DNA from 2 places in the Peribacillus sp. FW305-BF15 genome. Region 2 is predicted to be linked to the other one. Evidence: riboswitches for the same ligand, from Rfam matches in the RefSeq annotation. Region 2 holds a riboswitch; the other holds the start of a gene.
The links. Region 2 has a riboswitch for cobalamin ahead of AC3WLU_RS08260 (ribonucleoside-diphosphate reductase subunit alpha). Riboswitches for the same ligand answer to the same signal wherever they lie in the genome.
Positions count from the first base shown of each region.

Region 1: linked by a shared signal. The riboswitch ahead of AC3WLU_RS04365 (ABC transporter substrate-binding protein) and the one ahead of AC3WLU_RS08260 (ribonucleoside-diphosphate reductase subunit alpha) in region 2 are both predicted to bind cobalamin.

Region 1 covers NZ_JBYSYV010000003.1:209,223-217,390, forward strand. Annotated here, with positions in the region: gene AC3WLU_RS04350 (adenosylcobinamide amidohydrolase) at 1-373, opposite strand, end outside; partial or broken gene AC3WLU_RS04355 (heme ABC transporter ATP-binding protein) at 380-1,129, opposite strand; gene AC3WLU_RS04360 (FecCD family ABC transporter permease) at 1,136-2,191, opposite strand; gene AC3WLU_RS04365 (ABC transporter substrate-binding protein) at 2,154-3,119, opposite strand; cobalamin riboswitch at 3,298-3,472, opposite strand; gene AC3WLU_RS04370 (polysaccharide deacetylase family protein) at 3,559-4,407, opposite strand; tRNA gene AC3WLU_RS04375 (tRNA-Arg) at 4,638-4,711, shown strand; gene AC3WLU_RS04380 (hypothetical protein) at 5,200-5,364, shown strand; gene AC3WLU_RS04385 (DNA topoisomerase III) at 5,419-7,611, opposite strand; gene AC3WLU_RS04390 (ABC-F family ATP-binding cassette domain-containing protein) at 7,828-8,168, shown strand, end outside.
Region 2 covers NZ_JBYSYV010000006.1:146,968-155,135, reverse strand. Annotated here, with positions in the region: gene AC3WLU_RS08275 (SulP family inorganic anion transporter) at 1-351, shown strand, start outside; gene AC3WLU_RS08270 (hypothetical protein) at 437-583, shown strand; gene AC3WLU_RS08265 (manganese-dependent inorganic pyrophosphatase) at 683-1,612, opposite strand; cobalamin riboswitch at 1,905-2,085, shown strand; gene AC3WLU_RS08260 (ribonucleoside-diphosphate reductase subunit alpha) at 2,224-4,521, shown strand; gene AC3WLU_RS08255 (ribonucleotide-diphosphate reductase subunit beta) at 4,567-5,619, shown strand; gene AC3WLU_RS08250 (flavodoxin domain-containing protein) at 5,609-6,028, shown strand; gene AC3WLU_RS08245 (hypothetical protein) at 6,148-6,315, shown strand; gene AC3WLU_RS08240 (cold-shock protein) at 6,357-6,554, opposite strand; gene AC3WLU_RS08235 (hypothetical protein) at 6,752-7,243, opposite strand; gene AC3WLU_RS08230 (GNAT family N-acetyltransferase) at 7,354-7,839, shown strand; gene modB (molybdate ABC transporter permease subunit) at 7,801-8,168, opposite strand, start outside.

The DNA of each region.
Region 1 (8,168 bases), on a different contig from region 2:
CGTCGATGGCATTCCCTACACCGGCCGTCACAATGATAAAAACCGAGAAATCTTCAGCTCTTAATAGCTTGCTTGCGACCGTATCGAGAAAGACAGCTGTCATCATCCCTACCGTTTCCTGAGGCTCAAAACCATGAGCTGTTAAATAGTCGGCCATTTCAACATGATGATCCTCGCAATCATAACCATGATGGACGTGCCTATTCACAAAATACTTATGCCAGCCCGTCCCAGAACCAGTCACTCCAGAAGACATCGTTCTAAGCGGGATCGGAGACTTCAATTGAATCATCTCAAATCCGACTGTCAAATAAGATTCATCAATTTCCAACGGGATAGTATCCTGGCCATGCTTTTCCGGAACGATGAACATTTGCGGTTTCGGAAGGGCGGGATGCGGATGTTTTTCGATCGTCGTATGATATACACCCTGAATCCGTTCCTGTTGAAGCACTTCATTCGGCACATCAACAACCTGAATCTGCCCTTTCTCAAGCAGCATAAGCCGATCACAATATAATCCAGCCAAATTCAAATCATGAAAAATTGAAATAACGGTCAAATTCTGCTCTTTTGCCATTTTCCTCATTAGATCAAGAAGATCTTTTTGATAGGAAAGATCCAAATGGTTCGTAGGTTCATCCAAAAAAAGGATTTCCGGCTCTTGGGCAAGGGCCTGTGCCAGCAGGACCCTCTGCCTTTCCCCTCCTGATAATCGATCAAAATGAAGATCCTGAAAATCAGCTACTCCCGTTTGTTCCATCACCCGCTGGACAATCGATTCATCTTCTGCGGACCAACTATGGAACCAACCTGATTGATGGGCATATCGCCCAAGCGAGACCGTCTCTTTTACTGTATAGGAGAAAGCTAATGAGGAATGTTGAGGGAGCACGGCAATGACCTGTGCAAGTTGTTTTGACGAATAATCCTTCAAATCCCTGCCGCTTATCCGTACGCTTCCGCCTTTATAATCGAGCACCCCGCTAAGCATACTTAAAAGCGTCGTTTTCCCGCTGCCATTAGGACCAAGAATCCCGAATAATTCCCCTTTATGTACATCAAAAGAGACAGAGTCCAAAACAGCTTTGTTGTGATATCCACCTGTTAACCCTTTTACTTCAAGCATCCGTTTTTACCCTTCTCTCCGTCTCTTTAATAAAATCAGCGCAAATGCAGGTGCCCCGATAAGTGAGGTGATCACCCCGATCGGCAGTTCCGATGGGGCAATGATCGTTCGTGCTACAAAATCGGCCAATATCAAGAATCCGCCTCCTATCAACAATGACAACGGAAGCAAATGTTTATGGTCAGGTCCCCAAAGCTTTCGGACAAAATGAGGAATGACCAATCCTACAAAACCAATCGCCCCTGAAACGGCAACGGCTGCCCCTGTCAATGTCGAACCGGCTATCAAGATCCACATTTTCCGCCGCTTGACGTTCACACCTAAGTGTTTTGCCCGGTCTTCCCCGAAAGTCATCGCATTCAATTCTTTTGTATTCATGATTAAGGTCAACGAGCCAATGATAAAAAACGGCAAAATGATTACGATATAATTCCAGCCGCGCATTGAGACGCTTCCCATCAGCCAGCCGATGATTTGTCTTAATTCATCACCCGTCAGCGCAATCATCAATGAAATGAAGGCACTTAAAAACGAGCTGAAAATGATTCCCGTTAAGATGATCGTTTCTACTTTCATCGACCGGTCCATTTTTTTTGCAAAAGTCAGTACGCAGAGCATCGTGAGCACTGAACATAAGATGCTCAATGCCGGAAGAGTATATAAACCGATGAATGGCAGTGATATATTCAAAAATATCGTCAATACGGCGCCGACCGATGCTCCTGATGAAATACCTAATGTGTAAGGATCAGCGAGCGGGTTCCGGAGCAGTCCTTGAAAAGCCGCACCCGCGATCGCAAGTGATGCCCCAACCAAACCAGCGAGCAGCACCCGCGGCAAGCGGATGTTCATCACGATATTCGTAAGCATCACATCCGGATCGGCAGAAATCGGCAAGTGGAAAATCTCCTTGCCGATTATTTGTATAAGTACGGGAATCGGAACTGGCACCGAACCAAAGGAAATGCCTATCGTCATTGCGAATAACAAAATCAACAACGCAATCAAATAGGCAAACGCCCATTTAGTTGTCAAACTGGTTCGGATAGACTGCTTTGGCAAGTTCCTCTACTCCTTCTATTAAGCGTGGACCGGAACGGGTCACCAAGTCAGAATGGACATCAAAGACTTGGCCATTCTTAACAGCATTTACGTCTTGCCATCCTTTTCGGGCCTTCACTCCACTTACTGCATCTTTCGTATAATAACCATACGTTGTAATGATGACATCAGGATTTGCAGCAATCATCGACTCTTCATCAATTTTTGCCCAACCGTCCAATTCAGCAGCCGCATTATCCGCTGAAATAATCTGAAGCATCTCATTCATGAAAGTATTTTTTCCAGGTGTGTATATTTCCGGTGAAGGCGAAACTTCCACTAAAACGGTCTTCCTATCCTCTTTCTTTACGGATTTGGCTTTTTCCTGGATATCCTTGAGCTTCGTTTTCATATCCGCAACGATTTCGTTTGCCTTATCATGTTCTCCCGTTGCCTTTCCAATCATTTCAATAGATTCATAGACTTGGTCAAAGCTTTGTGCATCATTGACTACGAGCACATCTATTCCAGCATCCTTAAGCTGCTGTAAACCCTCATTTGAATTATGGGCACTTGATGCATGCGCAAGAACAAGGTCAGGCTTCATGGAGACAATCAGCTCCGTGTTCATTTCCATTCCGCCAACTTTTTCAATTTCTTTCGTCTCTTCCGGGTAATTATCATTGTCGGAAACACCAACGACCTTTTTACCCAAACCAAGTGCAAAGACCACTTCCGTATTACTTGGTATCAACGAAACGATTTTCTTCGGTTCTTTTTCTATCGTAACTTTTTCCCCACTTGCATCTTTAATCGTAATCGGGAAAGCCTCGTGTTGAGCATGGTTCGTTTGCTCTTTTTCTTTTCCTTCATCAGCAGCACCACCGCAGCCTACCATCATGCCTGCAGTAAGCAACATTAACAGTATCAGACCAAAAATCTTCTTCATTTTCATTCCCCACAATCTTTTTATTTAATTTCTTCATACCTAACAGAGAAAACCAATACTGGAAGATACCCCCCAAAACAAAAGCATCTCCCGTTAAACGGAAGATGCTTGCATGGCAACAATATCAATACGGACTCTTTCTTAGGGTCTGCCACACACCTTCCCATCCGCGTAGGTTACAGGTGTACGAATTCTGGCAGGTCTCCTGGCTCATGGTCATCGTCAACGGCACCTTCCCATATCTCATACAGTGGTACACAGCCGTCAGCTCCCATATACAGTGGCGGGACCGCGTTGGCATTTCACCAACTTCCCTTTTAAGTCATTAAGACACCAAATCGTTCATATGTATATAATTTTCACTGCCTTCATTATACACCATGTAAGAATCGATTATTATATGATTTTTCTGAACAAGTGCGAAATGCCCCTTCACCCTTCAATGCTTTGAAGCATTTTCAATCAGCGACGCAAACCCATTGATCGATAACCCTGGTGAAATCCGAACTCGATGCAGAGCATGCATCCCTTGGTCGCTTGAAGCTCCCCCAGGTTCGGTAGTGACTGCCATCTTGTATCCAGCTTCTTCTGACAGCCTGAGACTCTCTTCGTTATACCGACCAACCGGATAGGAAAGCACTGTCGTGTCCTGGTCGAGGATATGGTCGAACAGCACCTTCGACTGAACCATTTCCGCTTCTTGCTGCTCTGCCGTCATGCGGTTCAGCTCCAAATGGCTGATGGTATGGCTTTCAATTGAAATCCCATCCCTGCTCATCTCCAACATTTGATTTTCAGTCAGGTGATGACCTTTATCAATGGACTTCCCGATCATGAAGACAGTTGCTTTCATATCATGTTCTTTTAATATCGGGAAGGCCTCCGTGTAGTTATCTGTATAGCCATCATCAAAAGTAATCCAGACGCACTTCTCACTTGGCATCCGATTCTCGGTTAAAACGAGGAATGCTTCTTCAGGGGATAATGTATAGTAACCATTCTCCCGAAGCCAAGCCATCTGTGATCGGAATTCCTCCCTTGGAACCCGAAGGCCATTCCCTTCAGAAATACTGTGATACATCAATATCGGAAGCTGGACCGGGGACTCGGCCTTTAACCAGCCTCCCGTATCGATTTGCCCCTCCGAATCCTGCCCGGTCCCATTCTCAGCCGCTTCGGCCACTTCAATGTCATCTTCCGCAATCGGTGCAGCCGTCTTTGTGCCTATCCCCTCTAAAATCCCTTGTGAGCATCCAGGTAAAATCAAAACCCCCAGCAATGCCGCCATCCTTAACACTCTATATTTTTTCACTATCATTCTCCTGAATTTTTTATAGTATAATAGTACCAGAAAACCGCTGATCAATAAAGTATTCCATTTAATGAAAAAAAGAGGAAAAACGAAAACTTAGCGACACACTAAACATTCATGAGGATTTTTTTTCATAAGTATGTGCTATTAGCTTGAAAAGTTTGCCTATAAGAAATATAATAAATAAGTCGTCGACTTTAATATATGTCCCAGTAGCTCAGCAGGATAGAGCGACAGCCTCCTAAGCTGTAGGTCGTAGGTTCGATTCCTATCTGGGACGCTAAAGTTTATAAGCCCTGTTATAATGCGGTTTCTCCGTGTTGTAGCAGGTTTTTTTTCTGTTGATTTTTTGATGGGAAACGCAGGTCCCAAAGCTGAATTATTTCATCAAGTCTTATAGAAATAAAATCTGATTGCAAAACTATGCATAAAGGTTGGAAATATTGGCGAACAACCATACAACTGTTTGAAAGTAAAAAAAGTCTTATTTATGACGTCGATATATACAAATACTGATTTCTGGATATAATCATGTTTTTTTTAAAATATATGTTTTAACCTGTCCCATCCGGGTATACAAATACTGTAAGACATTCTCACCAAAGGAGATGATAGTGCATGATGAGTACAATCAGAAGCCAATGGAACAAAGAGAATGACGCAGCGGTGTTTAGTCCCGGTGATCAGCGTTAGAGTCAATTGAAGAGTTGGAAGATAATCAAGCATGGGAATTACTAGTCTTCTCATCCAAAGGAGGAAGATACGATCATGAGTATTTACAGCCTATGGAATCCAGAGAATGATGAAGCAATTTTCAGTCCGGGTGATCAGAAGCCATTCAGTACGCTCATACGAATAGATTCGGATAAACACACACACACTGACAAAACACTTGAATATGAATTACATGGCACCGTACTGAATGAAATTTAGTCGAAGCAGGAATATACCGAAAAAGGATGGAGCGATTGCTCCATCCTTTTTCATTTATTTATCGAATTTCAGTTTCGCCAAGGCATCTGCCAATGCAGTATTGATCGGCTCTTCTTTATTTTGCTTTTTCATATAATTGGATACTTCATTTTTGGATACTTTTTGATTTTTATTTTGACCTCTTCGTTTATTGTAAGAAGATAGTTTTTCGTGAAAACCGCATTTACAGGTGAATGTCTGTGCTTCTCCTTGACCGCGCATTTCCATCTTTTTATGACATTGCGGGCATCTGGCATTTGTTACACGTGAAACACTTTTTTTGTGGCCGCAATCACGATCTTGACAGACAAGCATTTTTCCCTTTTTACTATTCACTTCCAGCATCAGCTTGCCGCAATCAGGACATTTCGTTCCTGACACGTTATCATGCTTGAATTTTTGGTCACTATTTTTGATTTCATGGACGATATTTTTGGCGTAGGAGCGCATATCGCCGATGAAAGCCTGTTTTGGCAGCTTTCCTTTTGCTATCGCAGTTAACTTTTGCTCCCATTGGGCTGTCAAAGCTGGAGAACGCAAGTCTTCAGGTGCCAATTGAAGAAGTTGTTTTCCTTTCGAGGTGACATGAAGGCCCTTTCCTCTCTTCTCGATCAGGAAGCTATTGAACAGTTTTTCAATGACATCCGCACGTGTTGCAACAGTTCCAATCCCGCCAGTTTCACCAAGAGTCTTGATGAGCTCTTTGCTTTCCCCTGCCATGAAACGAGCGGGATTCTCCATTGCCGAAAGAAGCGACCCCTCATTGAATGGTTCCGGCGGTTTCGTTTCACCCTCTGTTTGTTTCACAGTCGAAATGGTTAAACTGTCACCTTTTTGAACGTTCGGAAGCAGTTGCTCCGCAAGGCCATCTTTAGCTTCTTCCTCATCGAATTGGTGATCATAAACTTCCTTCCAACCTGACTTCAGGATGACCTTCCCTTTTGCCATGAACATCTCCTGCCCCATTTTTGCGGTGATGGTCGTTTGTTCATATTCAAAAGGCGGCATCAATACAGCAAGGAACCTTTTAACGACCAAATCATAGATTTTCGATTCTTTGTCACTCAGTTTTCCCGGCAGCGGCGTTTGCTCAGTGGGGATGATTGCATGGTGATCAGAAACCTTGCTATCGTCCACGAACGATTTATTTGTTTTAATCGGGCTGCGCAGGATCCTCGATGCATACTGGGCATATGGTTTAATGCTTACAGCCTGTAATCTTTCTTTTAGCGTATCAACCAAATCCGTAGATAAAAAGCGTGAATCCGTCCTTGGATAAGTCAAGACCTTATGGCTTTCATATAAGCGCTGCATGATCGATAACGTCTCCTTCGCCGAATAGCCGAATTTCTTATTGGCGTCCCGTTGAAGTTCTGTTAAATCATATAAAGAAGGGGAAAAACTTTTCTTATGTGCCTTGTTCACTTCAACCACTTCTGCACTTTTCCCCTTAACGGCTGCAAGAACCTTTTCTGCCTTGTTTTTATCAAAAGTGCGGATATCTTTTGATTGGGCATCTTGCCAGACGAGGCGCAAATTGGGTTCTGCATTTGCCGAAACGCCATAATATTTCTTAGGCTGGAACTGTTTTATTTCCTCTTCTTTTTTTGCAATCATCGCAAGTGTCGGCGTTTGGACCCTCCCGCAGGATAATTGGGCATTATGCTTGGTCGTTAGGGCACGCGTCGCGTTCATCCCAACGATCCAGTCCGCTTCCGCCCTTGCTACAGCAGAGGCAAATAGGTTTTCATACTCCTTGCCATCTTTCAGATTTTTAAATCCATCTTTTATCGCTTTATCCGTTACAGAGGAAATCCAAAGCCGCTTGACCGGCTTCTTCACATTCGCTTTTTCGAGAATCCAGCGTGCAACAAGTTCCCCTTCACGGCCTGCATCCGTCGCAATGATGACATCCTTGACATCATTGCGATTCAATTGTGTTTTAACCGATTGAAACTGTTTGCCTGATTGCTTGATCACGACCAATTTCAAAGTAGGCGGCAACATGGGCAGGTCCTCAAGGCGCCACGTTTTATATTTTTCATCATAAGATTCCGGATCTGCATGGGTAACCAAATGACCCAGTGCCCAAGTGACGATATACTGATCGCCTTCAAAAAAGCCATTCCCCTTTTTCCCGCAATTCAACACTTTTGCTATATCTCTGCCGACCGATGGTTTCTCGGCCAGTACGACTGTTTTACTCATATTAACATCCTTTCGCTTTTAAACTGGTTCCTCTATTATCTCATATAATTTATGACAGGGCGATAATGCACCACGGCATTGAATCGGTTGGTTCACTTTAAGGATTCCCCGTACCCACATATATGTAAATTAATAGATTAGATAGCATTCCCGTGCAGATTTTAGTATGATGAAACGTAGGGATTTTTTCAAATTAATTGGGAGGTTCAATATAAAATGAGCTTACTTTCTATAGATAAATTAGCACACAGCTTTGGCGACCGTACCTTATTCAAGGATGTATCATTCCGCCTGATGGCCGGCGAACATGTTGGTCTGGTCGGGGCAAATGGTGTCGGGAAATCAACGATGATGAATATCATTACAGGGCAACTCATCCATGATGATGGCCGGGTCGAATGGACACCTGGTGTCGAATATGGCTATCTTGATCAACATACGATACTTTCAAAAGGTAAATCGATTCGCGACGTCTTACGGGATGCATACTTGCCTTTATTCGAGCAGGAAAAAGCACTGAATGAAGTTACAGAGAAAATGGGTACGGCCACTCCGGA
Region 2 (8,168 bases):
TTTGCCGGAGTGCTTTTGAGCATGATTTTCTTCTCGGCTAAAATTTCTAAAGTGGCAGTAGAGAAATCGGCAGACATCCAGGCTAAGAAAATCACTTATCGTATCAGCGGACAAATATTTTTCGCTTCTGTCCAAGACTTTGTTTCAAAGTTCGACTTCAAGGAAAAAGCCGATGCAATCGTCATTGACTTCTCCCATTCCAAGATCTGGGATGCTTCAGCAGTCGGTGCTGTCGATACGGTTATTCTTAAATATCAGCTCTTGGGAATACCTGTCCAAGTCCAAGGACTCGATGAAGAAAGTTCGACATTGCTTGAAAAACTCGCCACCTCAGAAAGTAAAATATCTTAAAGAAGTAAAATTCTGCTGAATAGAAACTTTTCAAACCGACAAAATAGATAACATGAATCATTTCCTTTTGAAAGGAGCGAAAAGCATGACACCCGAGCAGGATTATACGGCAGCAAATCTGTCACCGGATTTATTGAATGAACTGAAAAGCTTTGAAAGCAAACTTGGCGAGGAAGCCAATAAAGAATTGATTGTCATCGCCTATGAAAAAGAAAAGGAATCTTTAAATTAAGAAAAAAGACTCAAACACCCTTAATGGGATGGTTGAGTCTTTTTTCGAATGTACAGAAAAAGGCTGCCCAAGTTTTTAATGAGCAACCCTTTTCCTGTATTATTTGCTGAATACGTCGGTTAAGACCGGCACGATTTGTTTTTTACGCGATACAACGCCTTCCAAGACGGCGATGTTATTGTTTAATGAAACGTCATATGCCTTTTCAACCGCATATGCCGCTTTACCAAGGGCCAAGGCAACGGAATCATTAGTCAGGATATCCGTTACGACGAATAGGAACAAGTCCAATTCCTTCACTTCGATGACCGCTTCAATCGCTGCTTCCAATTCTGCTTGCTTAGCAAGGACTTCGTTCGGATCAACGGCATTGACCTGTGCTATTTCCACTTTAGCCATTCCCATGGAGAATTCCTTGGCATCAAGAGTGATGAGCTGGGCAATCGTTTTGTCGCTTAAGTCAGCTCCCGCTTTCAACATTTCCAAGCCATATTTTTCAGCGTCGACTCCTGCAATGGCAGCGAGTTCCATTGCTGCTGCAACGTCCTGCTCCGTGCAAGTCGGCGATTTGAACAATAAAGAATCGGAAATGATGGCAGACAGCATAAGACCTGCGATTGCTTTAGGGACTTCAATGCCGTTTTCTTTATAAATTTTATTTAAGATGGTTGCCGTACAGCCAACTGGTTCTGCACGGTAATATAATGGATCGCTTGTTTCAAAGTTAGCGATACGGTGATGGTCGATAACTTCCAACACACGGACTTGGTCAATATCTTCAGCACTTTGCTGGCGTTCGTTATGATCGACCAGGATTACGCCATCAGCTTCCCCTGCAACTTTTTCCACAAGACGGGGAGCATCGAATTTGAATTGGTCCAATGCATATTGAGTTTCACCATTCACTTCACCCAGACGAACTGGTTCAGCGTTGATACCTAGCTGTTTTTTAAGATCTGCATAAGCGATTGCTGAACAGATTGTGTCTGTATCCGGGTTTTTATGTCCAAAAACTAATACTTTTTCCAAGATTTTATCCCCTTTTTCATAAATATTTTTCCGCGAATCCCCTCAGTGCAATAACGGAGAGCCACCTTTACTAGACACTTTATTTTAACACAAAATCCCGTAAAATCAGCGCTTGATTTATCCATTCCCCCATAAAATCTTTCATTCCCCCACCCTCTTCCATCACTTTGTCAATAGATAAGGGTTGGTTTTTTTCAAATATATTAGTTGAATTATCATCGTATATGGCTTACGATAATATAAGCAGAAATACTAGATATTGATTACATAAACAATTCCAATAACTATATATAGAATTTTTATAATCCAAGGTGCCAGTGATGGCTGAAAAGGGAATCCGGTGTAAACCCGGAACTGTCCCCGCAACTGTAAATGTGACGAAATGAGAAAACCACTGTATAGATCTCTATACGGGAAGGACTCAAAGTAGGATGATCATGAGTCAGGAGACCTGCCTTGAATTTTTCACGTTTCTTATTCTTCGGGGATTGAGATGATGAAACGATAGTATAACGGCTATTTTTTCATGCCTCTTTTATTCTATCGTTTGATCCGCTCAATTCTTTGGGCGGTTTTTTTATTTTAGCGGAAGTTAACAAGGAGGATTATTAATGACTCAAACATATAACTCTACCATAAGTGAAAATGACACAGAAGCGAAATCCATCCAGCTTGAGATGTTATCGAAGGAATTCGAAGGCCGTCTCGATATGGAAAAGTTCAAAAAGCGTTTTACAAAATGGCTTGATCGCAAAAGTGACTCAACCGAAGAACAGGCTTCAAAAAAACTGATTCAGCTCGCTCTTGAAGGCGTGGATATCGATGCCCCGGATTGGACTTTCGTTGCTGCAGCAGAACTGTTGAATACAATGTATAGGGATGCACAAGCCAATCGAGGTTATGAAGGCAAGAGTTATGGCCCATTCTATGAGCTGATCACAGAACTCTCCCAGCTATCGGAAGGTCAGCGTTATCCCATTTATAAACCAGAACTGCTATCTTCATATACAAAAGCGGAAATTGAGGAATTGGGATCGGTGATCGACCCGGAAAAAGATAAATTATTCTCTTACATAGGCATCTACTTATTGAATGACCGTTATCTGGCCCGCCCAAAAAAGGACAAGGTCTTCGAACTGCCGCAAGAACGTTTCATGATCATCGCGATGGAAATCATGCGAATGGAAAAAACGGAGCACCGCCTGCAACTGATAAAAGAAGCATACTGGGCCATGTCCAACCTTTATATGACCGTTGCGACTCCTACACTCTCCAATGCAGGTAAAACACATGGACAGTTAAGCTCCTGCTTTATCGACGCAATTGAAGATTCCATCGACGGAATTTACCTATCAAACTACGATGCGGCAAAAGTATCTAAATTCGGCGGCGGTGTTGGTCTTTACGTCGGTAAGGTTCGCTCGCTTGGTTCAGATATCCGCGGTTTCTCTGGAAACAGTTCCGGCACAACGCCCTGGATTCGACTATTCAACCAGACAGCTGTAAGTGTCGATCAATTGGGGCAACGTAAAGGCGCCATCGCGATTTACTTGGATGCCTGGCATAAAGATATCATGAGCTTCCTCGATTTGAAGACTCAAAACGGGGATGACCGATTAAAAGCACATGATATTTTTACAGGTGTATGCATACCGGATTTATTCATGGAGGCTGTACGCGACAGAAAAGAATGGTATCTTTTCGATCCGCATACCGTTAAGCAAACCCTTGGATTTTCACTTGAAGATCTTTATGACGAAAAGAAAGGCGAAGGAAGCTTCAGGAATCATTATGCACTTGCTGTCGAGGCCGCAGAAAATGGCACGCTTCCAAACTATAGCTTTGAAAAAATCAATGCGATGGACATCATGAAAAGCATCATGATTTCTCAATTAGAAGAAGGCGTACCGTATATGTTCTACCGCGATGAAGTGAATCGGAAGAATCCGAATAAACATAAAGGTATGATTTATTGTTCTAACCTTTGCACGGAGATTGCCCAAAACCTAAGCCCTTCGACGATCACGGATGAATATGAAACAGAAGATGGAGACGTTGTTGTGGTTCGTAAAAGCGGCGATTTCGTTGTCTGCAACCTTTCATCCATTAACTTGCCCCGAGCGGTGGGCAGCGATGTTCTGGAAAGATTGATTCCCATTCAGATCCGTATGCTGGACAATGTCATTGATGTGAATAATCTTCCTGTCAAACAAGCATCCATCTCGAACAAACGGTACCGGGCAATTGGTTTAGGAACGTTTGGATGGCATCATTTACTTGCCACACAGAATATTTATTGGGAATCCGATGAGGCTGTTCGCTATGCAGATGCTTTATACGAAAAGATCGCTTACTTAACTATCAAGGCATCCAACGAACTGGCCAAGGAAAAAGGATCTTACCCATACTTTGAAGGTTCTGATTGGCATACAGGGGACTATTTCGAACTGCGTGACTATACAGATCAAAAATGGCTGGATTTAAAAGCAGACGTGCAGGAGCACGGAACCCGTAATGGCTATTTAATGGCGATTGCCCCCAATTCATCGACAGCCAAAATCGGTAATTCCACGGATGGAATCGATCCTTTGTATGAAATTGAATTTTACGAAGAAAAGAAAAACTTCAAATTCAAGGTGACCGCACCAGGCTTGACGCCAAATACGTATGAATATTATAAAAAGACGCGATTCAATTTGGATCAACTGGAAAGCATCAGGCAGAATGCAGCCCGCCAACGCCATATTGACCAAGCAATCAGCTTTAATCTGTATGTACACAATACAATCAAAGCGAAGGTCCTTTTGGATATCCATTTAACGGCATGGGAAAGCGGGTTGAAATCAACGTATTATGTTCGTTCGACGTCTTCCGAATATGACAATGCCTGCGAAAGCTGTTCAAGTTAACGTCAATCATGACCCAGTAATCTATTCTTAAAGGAGTTTTCACGAATGACCAATCATATAAAAAAAATTCGGATGCTCGAACCGACGCATCCAACAAAGGCAACCGGTGTTTTCAAAGGAGAAGCTTCAGGCTTCCTCCTTTGGAACGATATACAGTATGAAAAATTCTATGATACCTATACACAGCTCATCAATAACTTTTGGAAGCCTTCGAGCGTGAACATGATTCAGGATAAAAAGCAGTGGGGCGAATTGGATGAAGATATCCAGGACGCTTTTCTCGATATCCTTACGATGATTGCTGGAATGGACAGTCTTCAAACGCCCACTTTAGTAGAGATCCTTCGGTACATCAAAGATCCGGCGGCAAAAGCTATCCTGGCCAACATGGCCCAGCAGGAATCGATCCATAATGAGTCTTATTCCTATATCCTTGCTTCCTTGATTCCGGTAGGCAAGCAAAAACAGCTTTTCGACCGCATCAAAGAACATCCTGAAGTGATTAAGCGTAACCAACCGATCGTTGATGCTTATCAAACGTTCGTGGACGATCCCAGCCCTCAGCATTTATTCGAGGCACTGATCCATTCAACGAACCTTGAAGGGATTTATTTCTATCTGGCTTTCGCCTTTTATTATAATCTAGGGCGCCAAAATCTAATGACCGGTTCAGCTACGATGATATCCTATATTCATCGCGATGAAATGGTCCATTTCGATTTCATTGGCATGCTCGTTCAAATCTTGATGTATGAATATCCTGAGTTAAATAATGAAGAAAACACGAAGTTCATCTATACAACGATTGAAAAAGCAGTCGAACTCGAAAAGGAATGGTCTGAATATATGCTCGAAGATATCCAAACGAAGGCCGATCTCGATTTGGAAGAATTCAATGAGTACATCGAATATATCGCCAACAAACGGTTACGTATGCTAGGCCTTGAAAATTTGTATAAAGAGTATGGCGAGAACCCGATGCCATGGATCAAAACGTTCGATGATGAATCCATCGGCCTTACCAAAACCGATTTCTTCGAACAGAAGTCAAGGACATACAGTCAAGTAAATGCCAGCAATGGGTTCGATGAGCTGTAAAATCGCCATTGTCTATCATTCTGCCGGCGGCAATACAAAAGCGCTTGCTGAAGCCCTCGCTGCCCTTTTACCTGAGGCTTTCCTATATCGAATGAATGAATTCGATTTACGTACATTGCCGGATTACGATGCCTTGATCGTCGGCACCTATACATGGGGCAATGGGGAGCTTCCCGCTAAATCAGCTGCCTTTTATAAAGAACTGGAACAGTTGCCTATTGCTCGCCTGAAAACGGGAGTCTTCGGCACTGGCGAAACCAACTATAATCATTTTTGTGGGGCGGTCGATCATTTCCGGGACATGTTATTTGCGAAGAGCCAGTTATTGGTGACATTGAAGATAGAACAGATGTATCAAGAATCAGACCTGCACAGACTTCAAAAGTTCGCTTCGCTATTCCAGAACTGACTGAAAGGGGATATGCGTTTTCGCATATCCTCTTTCAGTGTTTTTTTTCAAACTTGGCACCCTCAAGCATAGCAACGGTAAGCATGAAGTATAATGGAGAAAAAAGGAGATGATATCCAATGACTGAGAATATAACCCAGTTCCTTCCTATCCTTTTCATGCTAGTGCTTGTCGCATTCGTTATATTCATCGTGTTTTTCCTGTCAGGGCATTTTAATCGTACTAAACGGATCGAAGAAAAATTGGACAAAGCATTAAAGGAAATCGCCGAAAAAAAAGAAAAATAAAAAGACTCCAAAATCGGAGTCTTTTTTTTATATGCGTTCAATTATTTTTGAACGTTAGCAGCTTGTGGTCCACGAGCGCCTTGCTCGATTTCGAAAGAAACTTCTTGGCCTTCTTCAAGCGTTTTGAAGCCTTCACCTTGGATAGCTGAGAAATGTACGAATACATCGTCTTGGCCTTCAACTTCGATGAAACCGAAACCTTTTTCTGCGTTAAACCATTTTACTTTACCTTGTACCATGATAGTTCCTCCTGTGTTTGGAAAAATCCATTTTATTACTATTTTTGGTTCTGGATAATGTTTCAAGAGGAATCCTATTACAGTAAATCCTTCTATCAAACTTTTCCGAACAAAAATAATTACTCATATTATATCATGGAAAATCCTAAAAAAACAAGATTATCGCCGTAAATCAACCGACAAATTATCCTAAAATTCTACATATTCCTCTTCTTGCTTTGTCGGAAGCCTTCGTCCAATAAGTAGCGCTCCGCCTCAACCGGACTTTCGAAACATTCCTCAAGATTCGACCCTGAATAAACATTCCAAAGCAGGTCTTCCTTTTGAAGTGTAAGCTCTTGCTTTTCAGGGCCAATCCATGCCCCTTCCAACCTAGCGAACTCGTTTTCCTCTTCTTCGATTTCAGCCGGAGGTTCAGATAGGTAATCCACGCTTCTTTGGATCAATTCTTTTAATTCGGCTTCATTATAGTCACGTATATTGATAAAACCTTTACGGTCAGTGTCTTTTTTTCTCATATGCCCTGCGTAAACGAACCCATTTCCATTGGGATGCAAGTGCTGAACGACGATCTTTTTATCCTGGACGCTATCTGGATAATGGAAGTTCACACGTCCCAATGAAACGTCTTTTCGCTGTAATTCCGGAAAAGTTTCAATGATGCTCAATTTTTCTTCAAATGTTAACAAATTTCTTCCTCATTTCATTAGTTCATATTGTTTGTCGATTATAACACAGACTGATTAGAAACAATAATCCCCCTCTTCCATTATAATGTAATGAAAAGGAGTGATAGGATTTGATCATTAGAATTCGGGACCTGGAATCAGACTATGGCCAGCAGCTATTTAAACTGCAGAAAGAATCCTATAAGGTGGAAGCGGAAATGATCGGTTTTGCCGATATACCTCCTCTATTGGAAACATATGACCAATTCATACATTGCCATGAAACGTTTTTATGCTATTTAAAGGGTGATGCCTTAGCTGGTGCCATATCTTATACAAAAGAGAATGGCCAATTGCTGATTTGCCGAATGGTCGTCCATCCTGATTATTTTCGGCAGGGTATTGCGGACGCATTGTTACATGCTCTCCAATTACACGTCGACTGGGAAAAGATATCCGTTTCGACCGGTAAAATGAACCTTCCCGCACGAAATCTTTACGAAAAAAACGGATTCACCCATAAAGAGGACGTAGAAGCCGCACCTCGCTTATTCATAAGCATATACGAAAAACAGCATTCATTTTATGTATGTCACGATAAAAAGCATAATGAATGAAATGACAATGATTACGGCAACCCATAGCCAGGCCAATGTCATATTCCCGGAGTCCATGGCGATATAAATCGCGGTCGGTATGGTTTGTGTCTGTCCGGGAATGTTTCCGGCAAACATGAGTGTGGCCCCGAATTCCCCCAACGCACGCGCTGAACTTAGGATGGCACCTGTGACGATCGATTTGACCGCCAATGGGAGGGTTACAAACAGGAATAACCTCCACTCCCCGGCCCCGTCAACCCTTGCTGCATTTTCAATTTCTTCATCTATACCTTCAAAGCCCGTTTTAGCGGATTGGTACATTAGCGGAAAAGCTACCACGGTAGATG